Regions from separate parts of the Mesorhizobium sp. M0051 genome, predicted to be linked through region 1. Evidence: predicted binding sites of a transcription regulator. Region 1 holds the regulator's gene; each other region holds the start of a gene.

Region 1 (6,008 bases):
CGGTGTTCGCCAAATGGGCCGACACCTACAAGAAAGACACCGGCGTCGGCCTCAATTACCAGTCGATCGGTTCGGGCGGCGGCATCAAGCAGGTCATCGCCAAGACCGTGACCTTCGGCGCCACCGACAAGCCAATGTCCGACGCCGACCTGGAAAAGAACGGCCTCGTGCAGTTCCCGATGGTGATGGGCGGCATCGTGCCGATCGTCAACCTGACCGGCATCAAGCCGGGCGAACTTGTTCTTGACGGCGCGACCCTGGCCCAGATCTACCTCGGCGCCATCACCACCTGGGATGATGCGGCGATCAAGGCGCTGAACCCGAACCTGACCCTGCCGTCCACCGCGATTGCCGTCGTGCATCGCTCGGACGGCTCGGGCACGACCTTCAACTTCACTAACTATCTGGTCAAGCTGTCGCCTGACTGGAAGGACAAGGTCGGTTCGGACACAGCCGTCGAATGGCCAACTGGCGTCGGCGCCAAGGGCAGCGAAGGCGTTGCCAATACCGTCAAGCAGACCGACGGCGGCATCGGCTACGTCGAGTATGCCTATGCCAAGCAGAATAGCCTTTCCTACTCCAAGCTGGTGAATGCCGCCGGCAAGGTCGTCGAGCCGTCGCTCGAATCCTTCGGCGCGGCTGCTTCGAATGCCGATTTCAAAGGCGCGAAGAACTTCAACGTCATCATCACCAACGAACCCGGCGACACCAGCTGGCCGATCGCTGCTTCGACCTGGGTGCTGATCCACAAGGTTCCCAACGATGCCGCCGCCACCGGCGAAGCGCTGAAGTTCTTCGCTTGGGCCTACAAGGACGGCAAGGATACCGCCAAGGCGCTCGACTATGTCTCGATCCCCGACAGCGTCGTCGACTTGATCAAGACCTCCTGGAAGGCCGACATCCAGGCCGACGGGAAGCCGGTCTTCGCAGGCGAGTAACATCCTTCGAAGGAGCGCCGCAGCGCGGCGCTCCTTTCCCTCAACTCAAAGAGCCGAGCTTCACATGAGCGCTGTCCAGGAAGCCTTGCCAGCCATTCGAGGTTCGCGCGACGCGATCGTCAGACGATTCGCGCTGACCGACGCAATCTTCCACGGGATGACTCGGGCCGCCGCCATATTGGTGCTGGTCCTGCTTGGCGGCGTCGCGATCTCGCTGTTTGCCGGATCCTGGCAAGCCCTGTCGACCTTCGGCTTCTCTTTCCTGACCAGCGAAAGCTGGAATCCGGTGACGGAGAAATTCGGCGCGCTGGCACCGATCTACGGCACCATCATCACGTCGGCCATCGCCATCCTGATCGCCGTGCCGCTCGGCATCGGCATCGCCATCTTTCTCACCGAGCTTTGCCCGCGCCCGCTGCGGCGGCCGATCGGCATGGCGGTGGAACTGCTGGCCGGCATCCCCTCGATCATTTACGGCATCTGGGGCCTGTTCGTGCTGGCGCCGTTCCTGCAGACGACCGTGCAGCCCTTCATCATCGGCGTGTTCCACGGCATTCCCGGCCTTGGCAGCCTGTTTGCCGGTCCGCCCTATGGCATCGGCCTGCTGACCTCGTCGCTGATCCTCGCCATCATGGTGCTGCCCTTCATCACCTCGATCACCAAGGACGTCTTCGACACGGTACCGCCGGTGCTAAAGGAATCGGCCTACGGCATCGGCTGCACGACCTGGGAAGTGACCCGCCGCGTCGTCATTCCCTACACGAGGATCGGCATCATGGGCGGCGTCATGCTCGGCCTTGGCCGCGCGCTGGGCGAAACCATGGCGGTCACCTTCGTCATCGGAAACGCGCACCGCATCTCAACCTCGCTGTTCGCGCCGGCAACGACGATCTCCGCGACCATCGCCAATGAGTTCACCGAAGCCGTCGGCGACCTCTACACCTCTTCGCTGGTGGCGCTCGGCCTGATCCTGTTCGTCATCACCTTCCTGATCCTTGCCATCGCCCGCTACATGCTGATGCGCATCGACGCCCGCACCGGAGCCTGACCGATGTCGACAGCCACATCGCTTCACCAGAGCCGCAAGAGGAAGAATGCCGTGATGATGACGCTGTGTGTCACCGCGGCGGGCATCGGACTTGCCTGGCTGGCGCTCATCCTCGGCGCGCTGGTCTACAAGGGCGCGGCCGGCCTGTCCCTTGACGTCTTCACGCAGATGACGCCGCCTCCCGGCGACGCCGGCGGCCTGCTCAACGCCATCTATGGCAGCGTGGTCATGACGATCATCGCCGTCATCGTCGGCACGCCGATCGGAGTGCTGGCCGGCACCTACATGGCCGAATACGGTCGCTTTTCCAGGCTGACCACCGTGGTGCGCTTCATCAACGACATCCTGCTGTCGGCGCCGTCGATCATCATCGGCCTGTTCGTCTACGAACTTATGGTGCGGCCGATGGGGCATTTCTCGGCAATCGCCGGTGCTGTCGCGCTCACCATCCTCGTCATTCCGGTGGTGGTACGCACCACCGAAGACATGCTCAATTTGGTGCCGAACGCCTTGCGCGAAGCCGGCACCGCGATCGGCGCACCGCGCTGGGTGGTCATCAAGTCGGTCGCCTACCGCGCCGCGCTATCGGGCATTGTCACCGGCATATTGCTGTCGATCGCCCGTATCTCCGGCGAGACGGCACCACTGCTCTTCACGGCGCTCAACAACCAGTTCTGGTCGAGCAATCTCAACGCGCCGATGGCCAGCCTGCCTGTCACCATCTTCCAGTTCGCTCTCAGCCCCTACGAGGAATGGCAGCAACTGGCATGGACCGGCGCACTCATCATCACATTGACGGTTCTTGCGCTCAGCATCGTTGCGCGCAGCCTGACCGGACGCAGAGAGGACAAATGAGCCAGATGTTGTCTCCAGACATGACGATCGCCGCCGAGGCCACCGCCAAGGCCAAGATCGAGGTCAAGAACCTCAACTTCTACTACGGCCAATCGAAGGCGCTGAAGGACATTACGCTGTCCTTGCCGGAGCGCAGCGTCACCGCCTTCATCGGGCCTTCGGGCTGCGGGAAGTCGACGCTGCTGCGCGTCTTCAACCGCATCTACGAGCTCTATCCCAAGCAGACGGCCGAAGGTCAGGTGCTGCTCGACGGCCAGAACGTTCTCGACCGCTCGCAGGACCTCAACCTGCTGCGCACCAAGATCGGCATGGTGTTCCAGAAGCCGACGCCATTTCCGATGTCGATCTATGAAAACATCGCGTTCGGCATCAGGCTCTACGAGAAGCTGAACAAGTCGGAGATGGACGGCCGCGTCGAGCAGGCGCTGAAGCGCGCGGCACTCTGGACCGAGGTCAAGGACAAGCTTGACGCCAGCGGCCTCAGCCTCTCCGGCGGTCAGCAGCAGCGGCTCTGCATCGCCCGCACCGTAGCGGTGAAGCCGGAAGTCATCCTGCTCGACGAGCCCGCTTCGGCGCTCGACCCGCTGTCGACCGCCAAGATCGAGGAGCTCATCGACGAGTTGCAAGCCGATTACACGATCGTCATCGTCACCCACAACATGCAGCAGGCGGCGCGCGTATCGAAGCAGACGGCCTTCATGTATCTGGGCGAGCTGGTCGAGTTCGACCGCACGGAGAGGATATTCACGTCGCCCCGCGAGAAGCGCACGCAGGACTACATCACCGGCCGCTTCGGCTGAGCTCAGGCATACGAGGAACAGGATCATGAGCGAACATACAGTCGCTTCTTTCGACGAGGATCTCGGTCAGATCAGCAAGCTCATCAGCGACATGGGCGATCTCGCCAGCTCGATGGTCGGCGGTGCGACCAAGGCGCTCTTGAATTCCGACAACGCCTTGGCACAGCGCGTCGTCTCCGATGATGCGATCATGGACGCGCGCCAGCGCGAGCTCGACGACCGCGCAATCACGCTGATCGCCAAGCGGCAGCCGATGGCCGATGATCTGCGCCATGTCGTCGGTTCTATCCGCATGGCCGGCGATCTCGAACGCATCGGCGACCTTGCCAAGAACATCGCCAAGCGTGTCGGCACTGTCGGCCTCAGCGTCACGCCGCGCGACCTTTCGCACTCGATCGATGGAATGGCACAACTGGTGCTGATCCAGGTGCAGGGCGTCATCGAGGAATATGCGGCGCGTGACGCCGCCGCGCTGGCGAAACTGCGTGCCGACGACGAACGCATCGACGTCAAATACACCTCCGTGTTCCGCGAGCTTCTCACCTATATGATGGAAGACCCGCGCAACATCACCGCGTGCACGCATCTTTTGTTCTGCGCCAAGAACCTCGAGCGCATCGGCGACCATGTCACCAACATCGCGGAAAATGCCTATTATGTTTTGACCGGCACGCAGCTGCCGGCCAATCGTCCGAAACAGGACGAGACGACAATGTCCGCGCCCGCGGCATGACGACAGGGGTAACCAGCCGATGATCGCGCCACGCATCATGGTGGTGGAGGACGAGGAGCCGCTAGGCGTGCTGCTCCGTTACAATCTGGAGTCCGAGGGCTATCAGGTCGAGGTCGTGACGCGCGGCGACGAGGCCGAGATCCGGCTGCAGGAGAACGTGCCTGACCTTCTGGTGCTCGACTGGATGGTACCGGCGGTCTCCGGCATCGAACTCTGCCGGCGCCTGCGAATGCGTCCCGAGACCGAGCGGCTGCCGATCATCATGCTGACCGCGCGCGGCGAGGAGAGCGATCGCGTGCGGGGCCTCTCGACCGGCGCCGACGATTATCTGGTAAAGCCGTTTTCGACACCGGAGTTCATGGCCAGGGTCAAGGCGCTGCTGCGCCGTGCCAAGCCGGAACTGCTGTCCAGCGTGCTGAAGGTCGGCGACATCGTGCTCGATCGAGAATCGCACCGGGTCTATCGCAAGAAGAGCGAGATCCGGCTCGGGCCGACCGAATTCCGCCTGCTCGAATTCATGATGCGCCATCCCGGCCGCGTGTTCTCGCGCAGCCAGCTGCTCGACAACGTCTGGGGCGAAACGATCTACATCGACGAACGCACGGTAGACGTGCATGTCGGGCGGCTGCGCAAAGCCGTCAACAACGGCCGCATGCCCGACGTCATCCGCACCATTCGGGGCGCAGGCTACGCGATCAGGGAAGACTAGCCGATAGATCGGAACCAAGGTTCAAATTCGATCAGCAGGTCGTCGCCAATGGCCACGCGATGGCAGACATTCAAGCAGGCGGCATCGAAGTCTAAACTGCCCTTCGCGGTCGCGGGCTCGCGCGTACCTTGACTGGCTGGCGATTGCCTTCCGATCTCCCAATTCGCTTTTCTGCCAGGCTGGCCGCAGGAAGCACGGCCCGTGACACTTTAGTTGGTCACATTGCTATCTTGCCCGCAGACCTCCGATCAAAGTCGCGCGCCTCAAGAAACAATTTGAACTAATATGGCTATGTGCCCGCTAGAGGATGTGGTTTCGCATAAATTCGCAATTTTATTAAAAATTGCATCCGACTAAGAGCGAGTTTCCCTCTTCTTTATTGATTGTATGTGCTCCGAATAGTCAATACGATCTTGGATCTGATGATGATTCCGCGGGAACGATCTCGTTCGTTGCAACGTTGCTTTGAAAGCGGTCGCCGGACGCTGCGCCGAATGATTTGACCAGGTCGGACACTAAAGAGGAAGGATTTCTGATGAGCACGGTCTTAAACGCCAAAGGTATTCCTCTTCCCTACACCGGCGCGTCCAGTCATTGGTTCTCGGCAACCGGAGCCGGGGCCGAACTGCATGGCACTTCAGGCAACGACTCCTTCTGGGGAGACACCGGCGTCTATGTCACGATGTACGGTGGCGCCGGCGATGACTACTATCACCTCTATTCCACCAACAATAAGGCGGTCGAAGATCCCGGGGCCGGGATCGACACGATCGACACCTGGATGAGCTACAAGCTCCCCGACAATTTCGAGAACCTGGTCGTTACCGGCGCCAATCGATATGCGTTCGGAAATGCGTTGGACAACATCATCAAGGGCGGGTCGGGTCATCAGACGCTGGATGGCGGCAAGGGAAATGATGTCCTG
Region 2 (6,008 bases), on a different contig from region 1:
CTCCGGGCGATCTGCTGGCACAAACGTGTCGCATTGGTCAGCGGCAAGGGCTCGTGATAAAAGCCGCCGATCTGGAGTTTTGGCGATGAACAAATTCACCCCCGCAAAGCCAGCCGGCGCTCGCAGCGTCGACGACATCACCGGCAGCCGCCGCTTGCGCCGCATGCGCAAGGCCGACTGGTCGCGCCGTCTGGTGCAGGAGAACAGGCTCTCGGTCGATGATCTGATCTGGCCGATCTTCGTCGTTGACGGCAGACAAGTGCGCGAGCCGATCGCCGCCATGCCGGGCGTCTTCCGGTTGTCGATCGATCTCGCGGTCAAGGAGGCCGAACGCGCGGCAAAGCTCGGTATTCCCGCACTCGCCACCTTCCCGAATGTCGACATCTCGCTGCGCGACCAGACCGGCTCGCACATCCTCGACCCCAACAACGTCATCAACCGCGCCACCCGCGCGATCAAGGACGCGGTGCCGGAGATCGGCATCATCACCGACGCCGCGCTCGACCCGTTCACCAGCCACGGCCATGACGGCATCCTGCGCGACGGCATCGTCGTCAACGACGAGACGGTGGAACAGGTGACCGCCGCGGCCGTCATCCAGGCGGCGGCCGGCGCCGACATCATCGCACCGTCCGACATGATGGACGGCCGCATCGGCGCTATCCGCGACGCGCTGGACGCCAACGGTTTCCAGGACGTGGCGATCATGTCCTACGCGACTAAGTTCGCCTCGGCCTTCTACGGCCCCTATCGCGAGGCGGTCGGCACCGCCGGCCTGCTCAAGGGCGACAAGAAGACCTATTACATCGACCATGCCAATTCCGACGAGGCGGTGCGCGAGGCCGAACAGGACGTCGCGGAAGGCGCCGACATGCTGATGGTCAAGCCCGGCCTGCCCTATCTCGACATCATCCGGCGGCTGAAGGACGAATTCCAGATGCCGACCTTCGCCTACCAGGTGTCCGGCGAATATTCGATGATCAAGGCCGCTGCCGCCAATGGCTGGATCGATGGCGAGAAGGCGATGCTTGAAAGCCTGCTGGCCTTCAAGCGCGCCGGCTGCGACGGCATCCTCACCTACTTCGCCCCCGAAGTGGCGAAGCTGTTGAAGGGATAGACCGCTAAGTCGTTTTGGAATTTTAACGCAATCCGTTAGAATGAATTCATGAGCAGGAATGAGGTCATAGAGCGGTTGCAGAGAAATGCAGATGCCATCAAAGGCATGGGCGCGACTTCGCTTTATCTCTTCGGATCGACTTTGCGGGGCGACGCAGGGCCCGACAGCGATCTCGACCTCTTCATCGATTATGATCCTGCAAGGCACTTTTCGCTGATCGATCTGGTCGGCATCAAGCAATTTCTTGAAGAGAAGATGTCAGCGGAGATCGATATCACCACCCGTGACAGCCTTAATCCCATGTTGAAGGCCGATATCGAACGATCTGCTGTGCGCATATTCTGATGGCAGTGCGCCGGATCGACCGATTCTAGCCGAAATCATAGAAGCCTTGTACGGCATCGCAGCTGCCACCGCAGGCAACATTTTGCGTCACGAATATCACAAGCCCTCCGGAAGGATAGTGTGGGCTGTAGTGACCGACAGCCTGCCGCCACTACGTCTTGCTGTCGAACGCATGCTCGAAGCATCGCGGCGCCAATAATTGTGGCCAGCAGCCAGGCTGCGGGGGCATCCTGTTTCGAGTCGGGGAAGTGTGAGATTTATCTCGTCATACGCTATCGCATCCAGAAGGAGCATTTTTGCGCAACGTGACCGCCGGATCTTTCTTGTCTGCACATGTAACTACCGCGTGTAACTAGCGCGGCAGCAACGACCGGTTCTCGCCAGCGAGGCCGCTGGCTTGTCTTCAGAGCCGACAGTCCGATCGTCGCCCTAGAATACCATTTGCACTTCACAATCAGTTTGCTATAAGAAAACTGATTGTGAAGTGCAACTGGTTATTGAGAGGAGGCTCGCATGCCCAAACTTCGTGTCAACGCTTTCACCCTATCGCTCGACGGCTATGGCGCCGGTCCCGATCAGGATCTGCAAAATCCGCTCGGCGTCGGTGGGGAATCCTTGCACAAGTGGTTTGTCGACACTCGCACCTTCCGTGAGATGGTGCTCGGACAAGATGGCGGCACCACCGATATAAACGAGGCGTTCGCGGCGCGCAGTTTCGAGAATGTCGGCGCATGGATCCTCGGCCGCAACATGTTCGGACCGATCCGCGGCGAATGGCCCGATGACAGCTGGAAGGGCTGGTGGGGCGATAACCCGCCCTACCATGTGCCGGTTTTCGTGTTGACCCATCACAAGCGCGAACCGATCGTCATGGAGGGCGGCACGACCTTCTATTTCATCACCGACGGCATCCATTCGGCACTTGAACAGGCAAAAGCAGCGGCTAATGGCAAGGACGTGCGGGTGGGCGGCGGCGTCGCCACCATCCAGCAATATCTCCAGGAGAAGCTGATCGATGAGATGCATCTGGCGATCGCGCCGGTGCTGCTCGGTACGGGCGAGAACCTTTTTGGCGGCCTGGACATGGTCAAGCTCGGCTATGTCTGCAGCGAGCAAGTTGCGACGCCGCTCGCCACGCACGTCACCATTAAGCGGGCTTAGGTGGAGAGCCAATCTCCCCCTATCTCAATACTTCTCCGGCACGTAGAGTTCGCGCGGTAGCGTCTGGCGCTCGTATTCGGGGTTGAAGACGCGCTCGGGCAGCGTGATCTCCTCGTGCGGCACCTCCTCATATGGCATTTGCTTGAGCAGGTGGTCGATGCAGTTCAGCCGCGCCCGCTTCTTGTCGTTGCCCTCGACGATGAACCAAGGGGCTTCCGGGATGTTGGTCCGGATGAAAGTTTCTTCCTTGGCCTTGGTGTACTGTTCCCAGCGCACACGCGACTGCAGGTCCATCGGCGACAGTTTCCACTGCTTCATGGGATCGTGGATGCGCATCAGAAAGCGCATCTGCTGTTCCTCGTCGGTGATCGAGAACCAGTATTTGACGACGGTGATGCCCGAGCGGACCAGCATGCGCTCGAACTCCGGCACGTCGCGGAAGAATTCTTCGACCTGATCGGGCTGGGCAAAGCCCATTACCCGTTCGACGCCCGAGCGGTTGTACCAGGAGCGGTCGAACAGCACGATTTCGCCGCCGGCCGGCAGATGCGGGACATAACGCTGGAAATACCATTGCGACTTCTCGCGCTCGGTCGGCGCCGGCAGTGCCACGACACGGCAGATGCGCGGGTTGAGCCGCTGGGTGATGCGCTTGATGACGCCGCCCTTGCCGGCCGAATCGCGTCCCTCGAAGATCACCACCAGCTTTTTCTTGTGGTAGGCGACCCAGGACTGCAGCTTGATCAGTTCGGACTGCAAGGTGATCAAGTCGCGAAAATACTGCATGCGTTCAATCGAGGGCGGATGCGCGTTCTTGTAGATCTTGGCGATCTCCATCGACAGCGCCGGCTCCGATATTTCGAGCTCATAGTCCTCGTCGAGCGTGTCGGCGAGCTCGGCTTCAAGCCAGTCCCTGGCAGGAGAATTCTGCTTTAGCTCGGTCATATCAGTTGCTCCGCTTGCAAGCTCTGTCGGTCCACGTCGGCGCCCCTAGTTGCTGGCTTGCGTCTCGGAGCGGCAACACCTGAGCCGACTTCAATATAGGCCGGCAATGACGGTTTTATTGCAGCCTGGAACGTGACGTCGCCGCTGCAAATCCCGTGAGGCATGATCGATCCGTCGTCGTGGCATGGCGACAAGCCGCTCAAATTGTCCTACAAATAGCAGTCACATTCGGGGCACCCCTCCCCAGCCCCTTTCCCAATGCAATCACGAGGATCTGACATGGAATACCGCACTCTCGGCCGTTCCGGCTTGAAGGTTTCGACGCTGACCATGGGCACCATGACTTTCGGCGGCGCCGGCGCGTTTTCGGCGGTCGGCAAGACCGACCTCGACGAGGCGCGCCGGATGATCGACCTCTGCATCGATGCCGGCATCAACGTCATCGACACCGCCAATGTCTATTCGAACGGCATTTCGGAAGAGATCATTGGCGAAGCCCTCGGCGGCAAGCGCAAGGGCGACGTGTTGATCGCATCGAAGGCACGGATGCGGATCGGCAAAGGTCCCAACGATGAGGGCCTGTCGCGCCATCACCTGATCCGCGAATGCGAGAAGAGCCTGAAGCGGCTCAAGACCGACGTCATCGACATCTACTTCCTGCACGAATGGGATGGCGTGACGCCGCTGGAAGAAACCATCGCCGCGCTCGACACGCTGGTTGCCCAGGGCAAGATCCGTTATGTCGGCTGTTCCAACTATTCCGGCTGGCAGGTGATGAAGGCGCTCGGCATCAGCGACAGCCATCACCAGCCGCGCTTCGTCACCCAGCAGATCCACTACACGCTGGAAGCGCGCGAGGCGGAGTATGAATTGCTGCCGATTTCCGTCGACCAGGGGCTGGGCGTTCTGGTCTGGAGCCCGCTTGCCGGCGGATTGCTGTCCGGCAAATACCGCCGCGACAGCCCCACCGCCCGCCAGCTCGCCGGCTGGTCCGAACCGCCGATCCGCGACGAGGACCGGCTGTGGCGGATCGTCGACGTGCTTGTCGAGATCGGCACGCAGCGCGGTGTGTCGGCGGCGCAGGTGGCACTGGCCTGGCTGCTCGGCCGGCCGGCGGTCAGTTCGCTGGTGATCGGCGGCAGGACCGAAGCGCAGTTCAGGGACAACATCGCGGCGGCGAGCCTGGTGCTCACCGGCGACGAACGCGGTCGCCTCGACGCGGTCAGCCGGCCGCCCTTGCTCTATCCCTACTGGCACCAGCAGCTGACGGCAAAGGACCGCTTCGGCCCCGCCGATCTGGTGATTGACCGAAGCGGCATCTGACGAGCGAAATTCGGCGCCAAAGCCCGCGACGCTCTAACTCTGGATAAAGCGCCAGACCTCGGGATCAGGCTCGATCTGGCCGCTGAGGACAAAATATTTGTAGAGCACGAGCAGCGAGATCGCCTGCTCGTGCTGCTGGTTGGAGAATTGGCGGCAATAGGCATTTGCCGCTGCGATAATGCGTTGCGCCTCGGCCGGGTGTCGTTCGAAATAACGCACCTTATCGGCGACATCGGCGAAATCCGGGTCGAGCGGCACATAGTGGACACCAGCCTCAAGTTGCCTTTCCGCAAACCATGTCTCGTATGTCGGCGGCGGCATCAGGCAGAGCGAATTCGAATTCAGGATCCATTTGAGGTTGGTCGCCACGTCGTTGCCTTCGATCGAGACAATGTAGCGGTAAAGCAGCTGCTGGCTGACGCTGAGAAAAGGCTTGCTGTATTCGGCCGGCGCGTTTGGCTTGTGCGAGCCGGCGTCGCAGAACGGCAAGTCACGCACAGCGTCGATAAATCTTGTCCGTTTGGGATTGTTGAGATCGCCGCGCCAGACCACGGTCGGGCGCTTGTCGGCGAATGCTGTTGTATCGGCCGGCATGTGGAAGTGCCGGAACTTGTTGAATTTCATGATCACCGCATTTTTGTCGTCAGCGCGGATCGGCCGATCCTTGACGAGCGACGGCACCTTCGGCACCTCGATGACGTCGCCGAATTCGCTGTCGACGAGCAATGCCGGATCGAAATAGCGGGCAAATTCCTTGAGGTCGTAATAGTACATGGTCGGCGTGGACGGCAGCTTGTCGATCCGCACCGCGGCAGGGCTGGGCGTAAACGCGTCGTACAGCTTGTTGTAATAGTTCAGCCGCCGCTGCACCACCTCATCCGTGAGTCTGGCCTGTTCGAGACGGCCCGCCAACCGTCGGCGGAAGAGTGCCTGTGGAGCGATGTCGCGCAAGACGTTTCGCGCGTAATAGAAAACCTTCGCCGTCGTTCGGGGAATCGTGGCCATAGTTCACTTGATCAAAACAAACGGGCAGCGCTCAATATGTTGGATACCTTGGCATCCCGGCTCTCCCTACATCATCGTGCCGCGCATCTTGCAAGCCCCGCATCTTGCAAGC
Region 3 (6,008 bases), on a different contig from region 1:
CCAAGCGATCCGGCTTTCGGCGATGCCGCAAGCATGTATGCGGCGCGCGTCGACGAGGGCTATCAATTGCCGGCAATCCCGGTCGCCAAGCTCGATCCGAAGTTCGTGCGTCAGATCGTGTCCGACCCGACCGGAGAGAGACCCGGCACGATCGTCGTCGATACCTCCGAGCACTTCCTCTATCTGGTGGGCGACGGCGGCAAGGCTATCCGCTACGGCGTCAGCCTCGGCAAGGCCGGTTTCGGATGGACCGGCAGTGCCGTGGTTCAGGCGCGGAAAAAGTGGCCGGTCTGGACACCGCCGCCGGAAATGATCGTGCGCCGGCCGGAATTGGCGAAATACAAGGACGGCATGCCGCCAGGCCCGCAGAGCCCGCTCGGCGCCCGCGCGCTGTATCTGTTCCGGGACGGCAAGGACACGATGTACCGTCTGCACGGCACGCCGGAGTGGGATTCCATCGGCAAGAACGCATCGTCGGGCTGTGTGCGCTTCATGAACCAGGACATCATCGACCTTTACGGCCGCGTCAACGGCGTCGCGCCGGTCTTCGTGCGTCCCAATCTGTCGGCTGCTGGCAAGATCATGGCCGTTTCGAGCAGGACCGCCGAGCCGATCGATGCGGGCGTGCCAAGGGACGCGGAGATGTTGAAGTAAGCCGTCACGATCCCTCAGGCGGACGCGCTCGGCGCGCCCGCCCTTGTGTCGTCGTTACTTCTTGGCCAGGCCCGGCAGCGTCACCTGATAGACCAGGAACATGGTGTCGACATCGGCGCCGTCCTCGGCCTTGTAGGGCGCGCCGACCTGGAAGCCGTCCTGAGCGAGGAAGTCGTTATCGTTGGCGATGAACAGGAAATAGTCGTCGGGCAGCTTTGGATCGAGCACGCTGACCACCGACATCGCCTCCCACTTCTCCGACAGGTTGTTCTTGTCGTTCGGCGCGCCATTGTGCAGGCCGAAGCGGCCGAGTTCGGCACTGTCGTTGATATCGATGAACGGCGTCAGCTTTGCCGGCGTCACCGACGGGTCGAGCACGCCCTTGGGCGCCAGCGGCTTGTCGGCGGCATCGAAGGCGCCGCCTGCAATATCGGTCGCGGCCGAGACGTCGACGACGAAGATCTGGCGCACCAGCGAGGTGTCGCCTTTCACGCCCTGACCGTTGCCGCCGTCGCGCGCCAGCATCAGGAAGGCCTGATCCGATAACGCCACGATCTCGCTTTGCGCGGCGATCTTGGTCTTGCCCTTGGCATCCTTGAACACCGGCAGCGGCACGACATATTCATGCGCCAGCTTGAGATGGGCGAGGTCGGAAGCGTCATAGACCAGCGCCCTGGTGTTCTGGCGGGTCGAGGGCGAATCGCCGCCATCCTGCCGGGGCGCCGACTGCAGCACGGCGATCAGGAACTTGCCGTCGGGCGTCATCGCCATGCCTTCGAGGCCCTGGTTGTTCTGGCGGCCGGTATCGGGATCCTTCGGATCGGGCTCGGCCGCACCCGGGCCGGGATTGTCGGAGGCGAAGTTCGGGGCGCCGTGGCGCATCGGCACGAGGGCGGCGGGCGGCTGGGTCGCCGACAGCAGATGTCCGTCGGCGGAGAACCGGTAGATGTTGGGGCCGTATTCGTCCGAGATGAACATGGTGCCGTCGGGCAGGCGCGCGATCGCCTCGTTGTCGAGCGCCAGCTTGCCGTTGGCTTCGGGCAGGATCGGCATGTCGCCGCTTGCCGCGCGCACGCCGTTGAGTGGATCGAGGCCGGTGGCATCGGCACCCTTGTCGTCGGTGAGAAGCATGGTGTCGGCAAGCGTTGCCTTGACGCCCGTCTGCTCCTGGCCGGCAGCCGGTGCGGCGCGCAATGCGGTCGGCGTGAATTCGATGCCGATCGTGTTGAGGCGCGGCCGGTAGTCGGTGGTGCCGACGACATTGTAACCGCGGTCCGGCAGCAGCCACAGCGAGCCCTTGTAGCCGCTCGCATCACGCGTCCAGCTGGTGGTATCGATCGACATGCCGGAGCCCGAGCCGAAGGTCTCGCCGAACTTGTCGCGCTGGGCGGCCGGGATGCGGCCGACGCCGACCAGTCCCTTGTTGACGAGGCCGCCGATCGTCGCTGTGCTGTCGGCGAGCGCCGGCGTCAAGGCGGCGAACAAGGCCAGCGCGACGCCGAGCGACGCGGTTCGGTGCAGGTGTTTCATGGATGAACCTCTTTGTGACAGATGTGCCGAAGCGGCCGCGCAGGACGAAAAACTGAAAGAGATGCAACATCGATGATGCCGCGCGCTCCCGAAACGCGGTCTACGGCGCGAACATGATGCTTGCGTGACAGCGCACGATGCATGCCTGCCGTCTTTTCTACCTGACGACAAAAACGTGCGATTGGCGGAAAGAATTGATCACGTCGTCAGGGCCTGGTCGACGACCGACATCTCGAATGCGAAGGCCGCGCACGAGACTCGTCATTCCCGGATATTCATGGAATTGGCCGAGGCGGGCGAGAAGCCGGTCGATCGAAACGCGTTTATCGGACCGCGCAGCATCAATCGCTGTCGCGCGCCACCAGCTCCAGCGGCCAGACCTCACGCATGATCCGCGGACCATCCGGGCCGGCGAAGGCGGGCAGCGACGCCAGCAGCATTTCGGCGAGCCGCTGTCCCATCGGCTCCAGCGCCGGGCGGAAGGCGGTCAATGCCGGCGAAAAGTAGCGGCAGAGCGGGGTGTCGACGATGACGGTCACCGCCATGTCGTGACCCGGCCTGATGCCCATCTCGGCCAGCGCCTTGCAGCCGCCAAGCGCCATCGCGTCATTGTTGAAGATGATGGCGGTCGGCGGGTTCTTGGACCGCATCACCTGCGGCGTCACTTCGTAGCCGGCGGCCTCGTTGATGAAGCCGGACGCAATCAACTCCGGGTCGACCTCGATGCCATGCCGCCGCAAAGCCTTGCGGTAGCCGGCCAGGAACAGATAGCCGAAATTGAGGTCGAGCGACGGGCGGATGGCGGCGATGCGGCGGTGGCCGCGCGCCACGAGGCGGTCGACCGCATCGGCTCCGGCCTTTTCGAAATCGAGGTCGAGGGAAGGGTAGGACTTGGTTCCGGAGCGGCTGCGCCCGAGCGTGGCGAATGGGAAACCGACCTGGGTGAGATAGTCGATGCGCTCGTCTTCGCGCCGCGTCCAGGCCAGCACCACCGCATCGGCCCGGCGCGTCTCGACGACACGGCGCAGGCGCTCTTGCTGATAGTCGCCCGGAGCGCCCATGACCACGATCAGGTCGAGCCCGCTTTCGGCGAGCCTTGCCTGCAGCCCGATCAGGAGCGGAATGAAGAACGGCTCGCCATATTGCTGGTCGCCCGGATGCGGCTGCATCATGAAGGCGATCGAATGGGTGGCGCCTTGCCGCAAGCTGCGGCCGGATTGGTTCGGCGAGTAGTTGAGTGTCCTGGCCGCTTCGAGCACGCGTTGGCGCGTGTCGGCATTGACGTCGGCACGGCCGTTAAGGGCGCGCGACACCGTGCCGATCGAAATGTTCAGGTGACGGGCAAGGTCGTGAATGCTGGATGCCAAGTGACTGTTCTCCCCCTTGCCTGGCTAGCACCGGCAGCCGTGCAGGCCAAGACGACAAGACGATTTTCGCGAGCGGCCAATTGACATTCTACGCCTTCGGGTGTGTTCTCGTAAACGTTTACGGAAAAACGTTTACGGCCATGCCGTGAATGCCGTGACGATCGGTCTGGAGGGACCGAGAGGGAGGAGCACTGGATGGTCAATGTCGTCCTGGTCGGTTGCGGAGCCATGAGCAAGGCCTGGCTCGATGCCGCGCGGCAGATCGACCGGCTCGCCATTGTCGGCCTTGTCGACCTCGACGCCGACAGGGCGCGAGCGAGGGCGCACGAATACGATCTCACCGGTGCCGTCATTGGAACCGATCTCGACGCCGTGCTCGACCAGACCCGGCCTGACGCAGTATTCGACGTGGTGGTTCCCGCCGCCCGGCGACAAGTCGCGCTTTCCGCCTTTGCCCATCATTGCCATCTCTTGACGGAAAAGCCGCTCGCCGACACTCCTGAGAATGCGCGGGCCATCGTCAAGGCCGCTCGCCAGGCCGGGCGCGTTCATGCCGTCGTCCAGAACCGCCGCTATGTCGCCGATGTCAGGCGCATCCGGAGGTTCCTGGACTCCGGCGCCATTGGTGCCGCCACCAGCATTCATGCCGACTTCTTCGTCGCGCCGCATTTCGGCGGCTTTCGCGAAGAGATGGCCCATGTCCTGCTGCTCGACATGGCGATCCACACCTTCGACGCCGCCCGTTACATGGTCGCCGGCGAGCCGGCCGGCGTCTATTGCCAGGAATGGGAGCCGGCCAATTCCTGGTACCGGCAGGGATCGTCGGCCAGCGCCGTCTTCGATCTCGGCGGCGGCAGACTGTTCACCTATGCCGGCTCATGGTGCGGCGCCGGTTTCCGCACGAGCTGGGAGGGCAGCTGGCGCATCGTTGCCGAGCGCGGCAGCCTCATTTGGGACGGCCATGACGTGCTGCAGGCAGAGGTCGTGGCGCCGGGCCGCGACGGCCTTTTCGACAAAACCCAGCCAATCGAAGTGCCGCCGCTCGATCCCGCCGACCGCGTCGGCGGCCATCTCGGCATTATCCAGGATTTCATCCGCGCCATCGAGACCGGCACCGAGCCGGAGACGCGCGGCGCCGATAACATCAAGAGCCTGGCCATGGTTTTTGGCGCCATCGAGAGCGCCGAAACCGGCCGCCGGGTGACGATCGCAGAGGACGCACAATGACGCTAAACCCGCTTCTCGACATCCGGATAGGCACCATGGTGCCGGCCAACCTCGACGATCCGGCGGCCTACATCAAGGCGATCCTGCCGCTCGGTTTCGAGAGCATCCAGCCTTTCTTCTGGCAGACGCTGGGCGGCAAGGACTTGCCGCGTCTTGCCGGCCAGATCCGAGAGGCGATCGGCGATGCCGATGTCACCGTGTCCTCGCTCGGCGTATTCGGCAATCCGCTCGAGAGCGGCGATGTCGACCGCGGCGTGCTCCAGGCCTGGGAAACGGTGATCGACAACGCGCATCTGTTCGGCACCTCGATGGTCAGCGGCTTTACCGGCCGCCTGCGCGGCAAGCCGCTGACCGACAGCCTGCCGCGCTTCAAAGAGGTCTGGGGACCGCTGGCCAGGCGCGCCGCCGACAAGGGCGTGCGCATCGCTTTCGAGAATTGCGCGATGGACGGCAACTGGGCTCAAGGAGACTGGAACATTGCCCACAATCCCGACGCCTGGGAGCTGATGTTCAACGAATTGCCGAACGACAATTTGGGCCTCGAATGGGAGCCCTGCCACCAGCTTGTCTATTTGATCGATCCGATGCCGCAGATCCGCAAATGGGCGCCGCGCATCTTCCACGTCCACGGCAAGGACGCGACGGTGCGCTGGGATGTCATCCGCGAGCATGGCGTGTTCGGTCGGCTGCCTTTCGTCCAGATGCGCACGCCGGGCTTCGGCGACAGCGACTGGACGCGGGTGATCAGCGAATTGCGGCTGGCCGGCTACAAGGGCGCCATCGACATCGAGGGCTGGCACGATCCGGTCTATCGCGGCGATCTGGAAATCACCGGGCAGGTGCGGGCGCTGGAATATCTGAAGCAATGCCGGGGAGGCGCCAGCTACCTGCCAAACCCGATGTGAGAGCAGACCGGCGGGGGGAGCCAGCCGGAAAGCCTGCGGCATACTGCCGGAACGGATGTTGAAACCCTCGGATTGCGAGGACAAAAGGGAGGAACTTGCATGAGCATCGCGAAGAGAACGACACTTCTGCGCTCGACCGTCGTGGCGGCGGCCACGGCGCTTTGCGCCACAATTTCTACCTTGCCCGCACAGGCGCTCGACGCCCAATGGTGCAAGGATGTCCACATCCGTTTCTTTGTCGGCGGCGCCGAGGGCGACGCTTTCGGCACCATCGTCTACAATGGCGCCAAGCAGGCTGCGGCCGATCTCGGACCGAAGGTCGACT
Region 4 (6,008 bases), on a different contig from region 1:
GCGGTCGTCGCATTCGTGCTGTTCCTGGCGACGCGGATCGCGCCGTCCCAGATCCTTGCCCGCGCCGGCTTTGCGCTGATCGTCGGCGGCGCCCTCGGCAATCTGATCGACCGCGCCGTCTACGGTCACGTCATCGACTACGTCCTGTTCCACACGCCGGTCTGGTCCTTCGCCGTCTTCAATCTTGCCGACGCCTTCATCTCGGTCGGCGCGGCACTGGTCGTCTTCGACGAACTGTTCGGCTGGCGGCGCGAGCCAAAGCCTTCAAACGCCAAGTCTTCCAAAGATTGACCTCACGCGGCCGGCGCCGCACAGTTCATGTCGCCAAGCAGACGCGGAGAAAGAGATGTCCGAAACCTTCAAAGCCATCGTCGTTTCGCGTGACGCCGAGAAAAAGCAGTCGGTAACCGTGACCGATCTCACCGAAGCTGACCTGATGGAAGGCGATGTCACCATCGCGGTCGAGGCGACGACCGTGAATTACAAGGATGGTCTGGCGATCACAGGCAAAGCGCCGGTGATCCGCCGCTGGCCGCTGGTGCCGGGCATCGATTTCGCCGGCACTGTCATCTCGTCCTCTCATCCCGACTGGCGGGCTGGAGACAAGGCCATCCTGAACGGCTGGGGCGTCGGTGAAACCCATTTCGGTGCCTATGCCGGCCGCGCCCGTGTAAAGGGTGACTGGCTGGTGCCGCTGCCGCAAGGCATCAGCCCTCATGACGCGATGGCCGTCGGCACTGCCGGCTACACCGCCATGCTCTGCGTCATGGCGCTGGAACGGCACGGCATTCTGCCCGATCGCGGCCCTGTGGTGGTGACGGGCGCGGCCGGCGGCGTCGGCTCGGTCGCGGTCTCGATCCTGTCCAGTCTCGGCTATCATGTCATTGCTTCCACCGGCCGCAATGCCGAAAGCCCCTATTTGATCAACCTTGGCGCTGCCGAAGTAATATCGCGCGAGGAGCTTGCCCAGCCGGCAAAGCCGCTGGCCAAGGAGCGCTGGGCTGGTGGCGTCGACGCCGTCGGCAGCCACACGCTGGCCAATGTGCTTTCGATGACATCCTATGGCGGTGCGGTCGCCGCCTGCGGCCTGGCCGGCGGCATGGACCTGCCGACCAGCGTCGCCCCCTTCATCCTGCGTGGCGTCTCGCTGCTCGGCATCGATTCAGTAATGGCGCCGAAGGTCGTCCGCCTCGAAGCATGGCGGCGCATCGGCACCGACCTCGATCTGCAGAAGCTCGCCAGCCTGTCCAGGACCATCGGGTTCGACGGCATCATCGATGCCGCGCGCGATATCGTTGACGGCAAGATCCGCGGCCGGGTCGTCGTGGACATGTGAACCGTGCGAATGCCGGAGAAAGGCGGACGGAATTGCTGCGCCTGATGGCAAATCTGCCGCAGCTTCGGCAAAATCGGCCCATCCGCTAAAATTCGAACGATCCGCCGCAATTTTCCATAATCTCTGTCTGGCAAGGGTTTCGCATGATCGCGGAATCCGGCAGCCAAGAGGCGGACACTGACAACGACGCCGATGCAGTGCAGACGTCGGCGCGGCGCTTTGTCGCCGCGCCACCGCTGATGCCTGAGCCGGGGCCCGCCAGACGCGAGGGGCTTCCGCTCCTGGCCTTCGTCGCCATCATCGTGCTGGCAGGCCTGGCGCATCTGACCGGAGCACCAATCTTCATCAGCGTCGCATTGCTGGCAACCGGCCTTGCCGGCATTGGCTTGCATCTGCACTCGATGCGGAGCGAACACCGCACCGCTGCCCTTCTTGACCAAACCACCGCCCGCAGCCGCGCCGAGATCGAGACGCTGGCCGATCGCATGTGGGAAATGCAGGAGAGTGATGAGCGCTTTCGCGGCCTGATCGATGCGCTCGGCGATCTCGTCATTCATCGCAACCGCGACGGCTACATCGTCTATGCCAATAGGGTCTTCGCCGATCTCGTCGAAACCGATCAGCGCGACCTTGCAGGCAAGACCCTGGCGGAACTCGGCATCGAGGTCGGCATCGTCCCTGATGCCGCCTTTTCCGATCATGAATGCCTGAGTTCCACCGATGTCGCCATCAATACGCCCAGCGGCCCGCGTTGGTTTTCGTGGATCGAACTATCGGTGCGCGACAAGGACAGCGGCGCCGTTTCGCATCGCGCCATCGCCCGCGACATCACCGCCCGCAAACGCGCCGAATCCTCGCTGATCACCGCACGCGAACGGGCCGAATACGCCAGCCAGGCCAAATCGCGCTTCCTCGCCACCGTCAGCCATGAAATTCGCACGCCGATGAACGGCATCATGGGCATGGCCAGGCTGCTGGCGGACACCAGCCTGTCGCCGGAGCAGCAGACCTATGTCGGCGCCGTCTCGACCTCAGCCAGCGCATTGCTTGCCCTGATCGAGGATCTTCTCGACTACTCCAAGATCGAAGCCGGGCGCTTCGACCCGGAGCCGCAGCCGATGTCGGTGCGCGAGATCGCCGACAACATCATCGAATTGCTGGCCGCGCGCGCCTTCGCCAAGGATATCGGGCTGGGCTGCTATGTCGAACCCGACGTGCCGCAGTTGATCACTGCCGATCCGGGCAGGGTCAGGCAGGTGCTGCTCAACCTTATCGGCAACGCCATCAAGTTTACCGACAGCGGCGGCGTGTTGGTGAGCGTTGCGCGTGTGCGCACCGAAACCACCGACCGCATTTGCTTCACCATCGCCGATACCGGTCCGGGCCTGCACGATGAGGATCTGGACCGCATTTTCGAGGAGTTCGAGCAAGCCGACGGCACGTCGACGCGTGCGCATGGCGGGGCCGGTCTTGGCCTTGCCATCTCCAAACGCCTAGTGGCCGCCATGGGCGGCACGATCTCGGTGTCCAGCCGGATCGGCCAGGGATCCGAGTTCGTCTTCGAGATCCCGGCGATAGCAGCCACCGAGGCACAGCAGGGCCGCCAAAACGCGCTTTCGGGCAGGCGCGCGGTGATCCTTTCGAAAAACGCTGTCGAGGCCGATGCCATCGCCCGCACCATCCGCGCCAATGGCGGCGCGGTCGACCTCGCCACCACCGCCGCGCAGGCCGCCCCCTTCGCCGCCGGCTGCGATGCGCTTCTGGTCGATGCGGCGATGGAAGAAAGCGACGGAAGGCTGCTCAAGCGCCTACGCCTCAGCGGTTTTTCCCACTGCGAGGCCATCACGCTGATCGCGCCGACCGACCGCGGCATGCTCGGCGAGTTCCGCGCCAGCGGCTACGCAACTTTCCTGGCCAGGCCGGTGCGTGGCGGAACGCTTCTGCGCGTGCTGTTGAGCAGCCATGCCCCAAGCCTCGCCCAGCCGCAGCCGGAAAAGCGTGGCGGGCCGACGCTTCGCACCGTCAGCAACCGACAGCGGGGCCTGTCGGTGCTGATCGCCGAGGACAATGACATCAACGCCATGCTGGCCCGCGCCACGCTGTTGAAGGCCGGGCATCGCGTCAAAGTGGTCGGCAATGGCAAGGCCGCCGTCGAGGCTGTCACGGGCGCCGGGCACAACCACCGCTTCGACGTGGTTCTGATGGACCTGCACATGCCGGTCATGGACGGATTGGACGCGATTGCCGCCATCCGCCGCCATGAGGAAGAAACCGCAATGTCGCCGGTGCCGATCATGGTACTGTCGGCCGACAGCCAGGAAAAGACCCGCCATGCGGTGTTGGCTCATGGCGCCAGCGGCTTTGTCACCAAGCCGCTCGACCCTGAGGCGCTGGTCAATGCCGTCGAGGGACAGGTCGTCGCAGCCTGAGTTTTTCACCGTCCAATCCGCGCCACGCGATCACGTAACGTAGCCGGTTGATCGTATTCGCCAGCCGACGAAGTATTGCCCGCAAGGCCGCATCACGGTACTGTCACAATCCTGTTGCACCTACACCGTATCCCCGTGCCAAGAGGGATGGCTCGAAGGAGAATCACTCGTGCATACAGTTATGCCGGAATGTGACACTCGGCCGAACGCCAGCAGCGCGCTGCTTGCCGGACGTAATGCCGATTGCGTCATGAAGGGCGCAGCATTGGGCCGTATAGGTAATCTCGAAGTGCGACTCGCTCGCAACGAAGCCGAGATCGCGGCCGCGCAGGAAGTGCGCTACCGGGTGTTCTACGACGAACTTGGCGCCAGAAAAGACCTGTTCCAGACCCATGACCGCCGTGATGCCGACCGGTTCGACCCGCTCTGCGACCATCTGCTGGTTTTGGACACCACGCTTTCCGGCCCCGAACATCGCCGCATCGTCGGCACCTATCGGCTGCTGCGGCAAGAAATCGCGGCCACCGCCGGAGGGTTCTATTCGGAAGGTGAATTCGAGCTGACCAAGCTCATCGCCCGTCACCCCGGCCAGCGTTTTCTCGAACTCGGCCGCTCCTGCGTTTTGCCGGAATACCGCTCAAAGCGCACTATCGAGGCATTGTGGCAAGGCATCTGGGCTTACATCAACCACTACGAAATCGGTGTGATGACCGGTTGTGCTTCCTTCCACGGCACGGTGCCGGCGGCGCATGCCGAGGCACTCACCTACCTCGCCCACCATTGCCGAACGAATTCGGCCTGGGATGTGCGCGCGGTGTCCGGGCGCTACTGCTCGATGGACCTGATGCCGATCGAGGCGGTCAACACCAAGGCGGCAATCGCGGCAATGCCGCCCTTGGTCAAGGGCTATCTGCGCGTTGGCGCCCGCATCGGCGATGGCTGCGTCATCGACCGCGAATTCTCGACGGTCGACGTCTTCGTCGTGATGCCGGTCAAGGAAATCGGCGCCCGCTACGTCAACTATTATGGCGGAGAAGCCCAGCGCTTCGCAGCGTGATGGCGAATAGCGAATAGCGAATAGCGAATAGCGAATAGCGAATAGCGAGAACTACGCCGCAATCCTGCGGGCTGCTATCCCTATTCGCTACTCCCTATTCGCTATTCGCTCCTTCACGGAATATCTTCCGGGCGCCGGCCGGGTCGGCTCTTGTAGGACGGAAACGACCAGCCGAATTTGAGCGCGCCGCCACGCACAAGGAACGCTGCGGCAAAACCGGCGAGGTCCGAAGTGAGCGGTGGCAGCCCGGCAAGATCGCCAAGTGTATAGAGGCCGGCACCGGCAAGGGCTGCTGTGACGTAGATTTCAGGCCTGAGCAGCACCGATGGCTCGCCGGCCAGGAGATCGCGCAGAATGCCGCCGGAGGTGGCTGTGAGCACGCCGGTGATGACGGAGACGACCGGCGAACCGGTAATCGCCAGTCCCTTGGCGGCGCCCATCACCGAAAAGGCGGCGAGCCCGATGGCGTCGAGCCAGAGCAGCCATTTCCAGCGCGATTCGACGCGATGTGCGCCGAAGAAGACCAGCGCGGCAACCACGGCGCAGATCAGCACATAGCTGGAGTTGGCGACCCAGAAAACCGGCAGGTTGAGGATGACGTCGCGAAGCGTGCCGCCGCCTATCCCGGTGACGCTGGCCAGGAACAGGAAACCGATGATGTCGAGCTGTTTGCGCGAAGCCGCAAGCGCCCCGGTCGCGGCGAAGACGGCGACACCGGCATAGTCGAGAAGCGCGACGGGGTTCATGAAGTGAACAATGAAAGAGTGAGTAGCGAATAGCGAGTAGCGAATAGCGAATAGCGAGTAGCGAATAGCACGAAGCCGCGCAGCAACTCTTGCGTATTTCCTATTCGCTACTCGCTACTCCCTATTCGCTTGTCCGTTCAGGCGTCTTTCTCAGCCTGCTCGTTCACCGGCCCCGGCTCGACCGGCGCTTCAGCGGCGGCAAACTTCGGACCGCCCTTGGCGACGCCGACCATGGCCGGGCGCAGAACCCGCTCGCCGATCGAATAGCCCGGCTGCACGACCTGGACCACGGTGTTGGCCGGAACATCCGGATTGGGCACTTCAAACATCGCCTGATGGAAATTGGGATCGAACTTCTCGCCTTCAGGGGCGAGCTTCTTGACCCCGTGCCGTTCCAGCGCCGACAGCATGGCGCGCTCGGTCAAGTCGACGCCTTCGAT

The links. Region 1 encodes PhoB, which activates phosphate uptake and scavenging genes when phosphate is short. Its sites were predicted from a motif close to TGTCATNNANCTGTCAT; they were not measured.
Region 2: ppk2 (polyphosphate kinase 2) is a predicted target of PhoB. The motif match lies at 3,675-3,691, and genes of this name have one in related genera.
Region 3: NKJ90_RS15305 (esterase-like activity of phytase family protein) is a predicted target of PhoB. The motif match lies at 2,298-2,314, and genes of this name have one in related genera.
Region 4: olsB (l-ornithine N(alpha)-acyltransferase) is a predicted target of PhoB. The motif match lies at 3,867-3,883, and genes of this name have one in related genera.

What each region holds. Positions count from the first base shown of each region.
Region 1 is NZ_JAMYUT010000017.1:66,608-72,615, forward strand. Features, by position in the region: gene pstS (phosphate ABC transporter substrate-binding protein PstS) at 1-938, shown strand, start outside; gene pstC (phosphate ABC transporter permease subunit PstC) at 1,003-1,986, shown strand; gene pstA (phosphate ABC transporter permease PstA) at 1,990-2,841, shown strand; gene pstB (phosphate ABC transporter ATP-binding protein PstB) at 2,838-3,641, shown strand; gene phoU (phosphate signaling complex protein PhoU) at 3,667-4,374, shown strand; gene phoB (phosphate regulon transcriptional regulator PhoB) at 4,394-5,083, shown strand; gene eglC (endo-1,3-1,4-beta-glycanase EglC) at 5,619-6,008, shown strand, end outside.
Region 2 is NZ_JAMYUT010000003.1:285,119-291,126, forward strand. Features, by position in the region: gene hemB (porphobilinogen synthase) at 86-1,117, shown strand; gene NKJ90_RS05240 (nucleotidyltransferase family protein) at 1,166-1,462, shown strand; gene NKJ90_RS05245 (dihydrofolate reductase family protein) at 1,976-2,623, shown strand; gene ppk2 (polyphosphate kinase 2) at 2,648-3,568, opposite strand; gene NKJ90_RS05255 (aldo/keto reductase) at 3,848-4,891, shown strand; gene NKJ90_RS05260 (glycosyl transferase family 90) at 4,925-5,896, opposite strand.
Region 3 is NZ_JAMYUT010000013.1:893-6,900, reverse strand. Features, by position in the region: gene NKJ90_RS15310 (L,D-transpeptidase) at 1-654, shown strand, start outside; gene NKJ90_RS15305 (esterase-like activity of phytase family protein) at 709-2,184, opposite strand; gene NKJ90_RS15300 (LacI family DNA-binding transcriptional regulator) at 2,526-3,551, opposite strand; gene NKJ90_RS15295 (Gfo/Idh/MocA family protein) at 3,747-4,778, shown strand; gene NKJ90_RS15290 (sugar phosphate isomerase/epimerase family protein) at 4,775-5,683, shown strand; gene NKJ90_RS15285 (substrate-binding domain-containing protein) at 5,783-6,008, shown strand, end outside.
Region 4 is NZ_JAMYUT010000001.1:278,043-284,050, forward strand. Features, by position in the region: gene lspA (signal peptidase II) at 1-291, shown strand, start outside; gene acuI (acrylyl-CoA reductase (NADPH)) at 347-1,336, shown strand; gene NKJ90_RS01365 (ATP-binding protein) at 1,480-3,765, shown strand; gene olsB (l-ornithine N(alpha)-acyltransferase) at 3,947-4,822, shown strand; gene NKJ90_RS01375 (trimeric intracellular cation channel family protein) at 4,936-5,568, opposite strand; gene grpE (nucleotide exchange factor GrpE) at 5,706-6,008, opposite strand, start outside.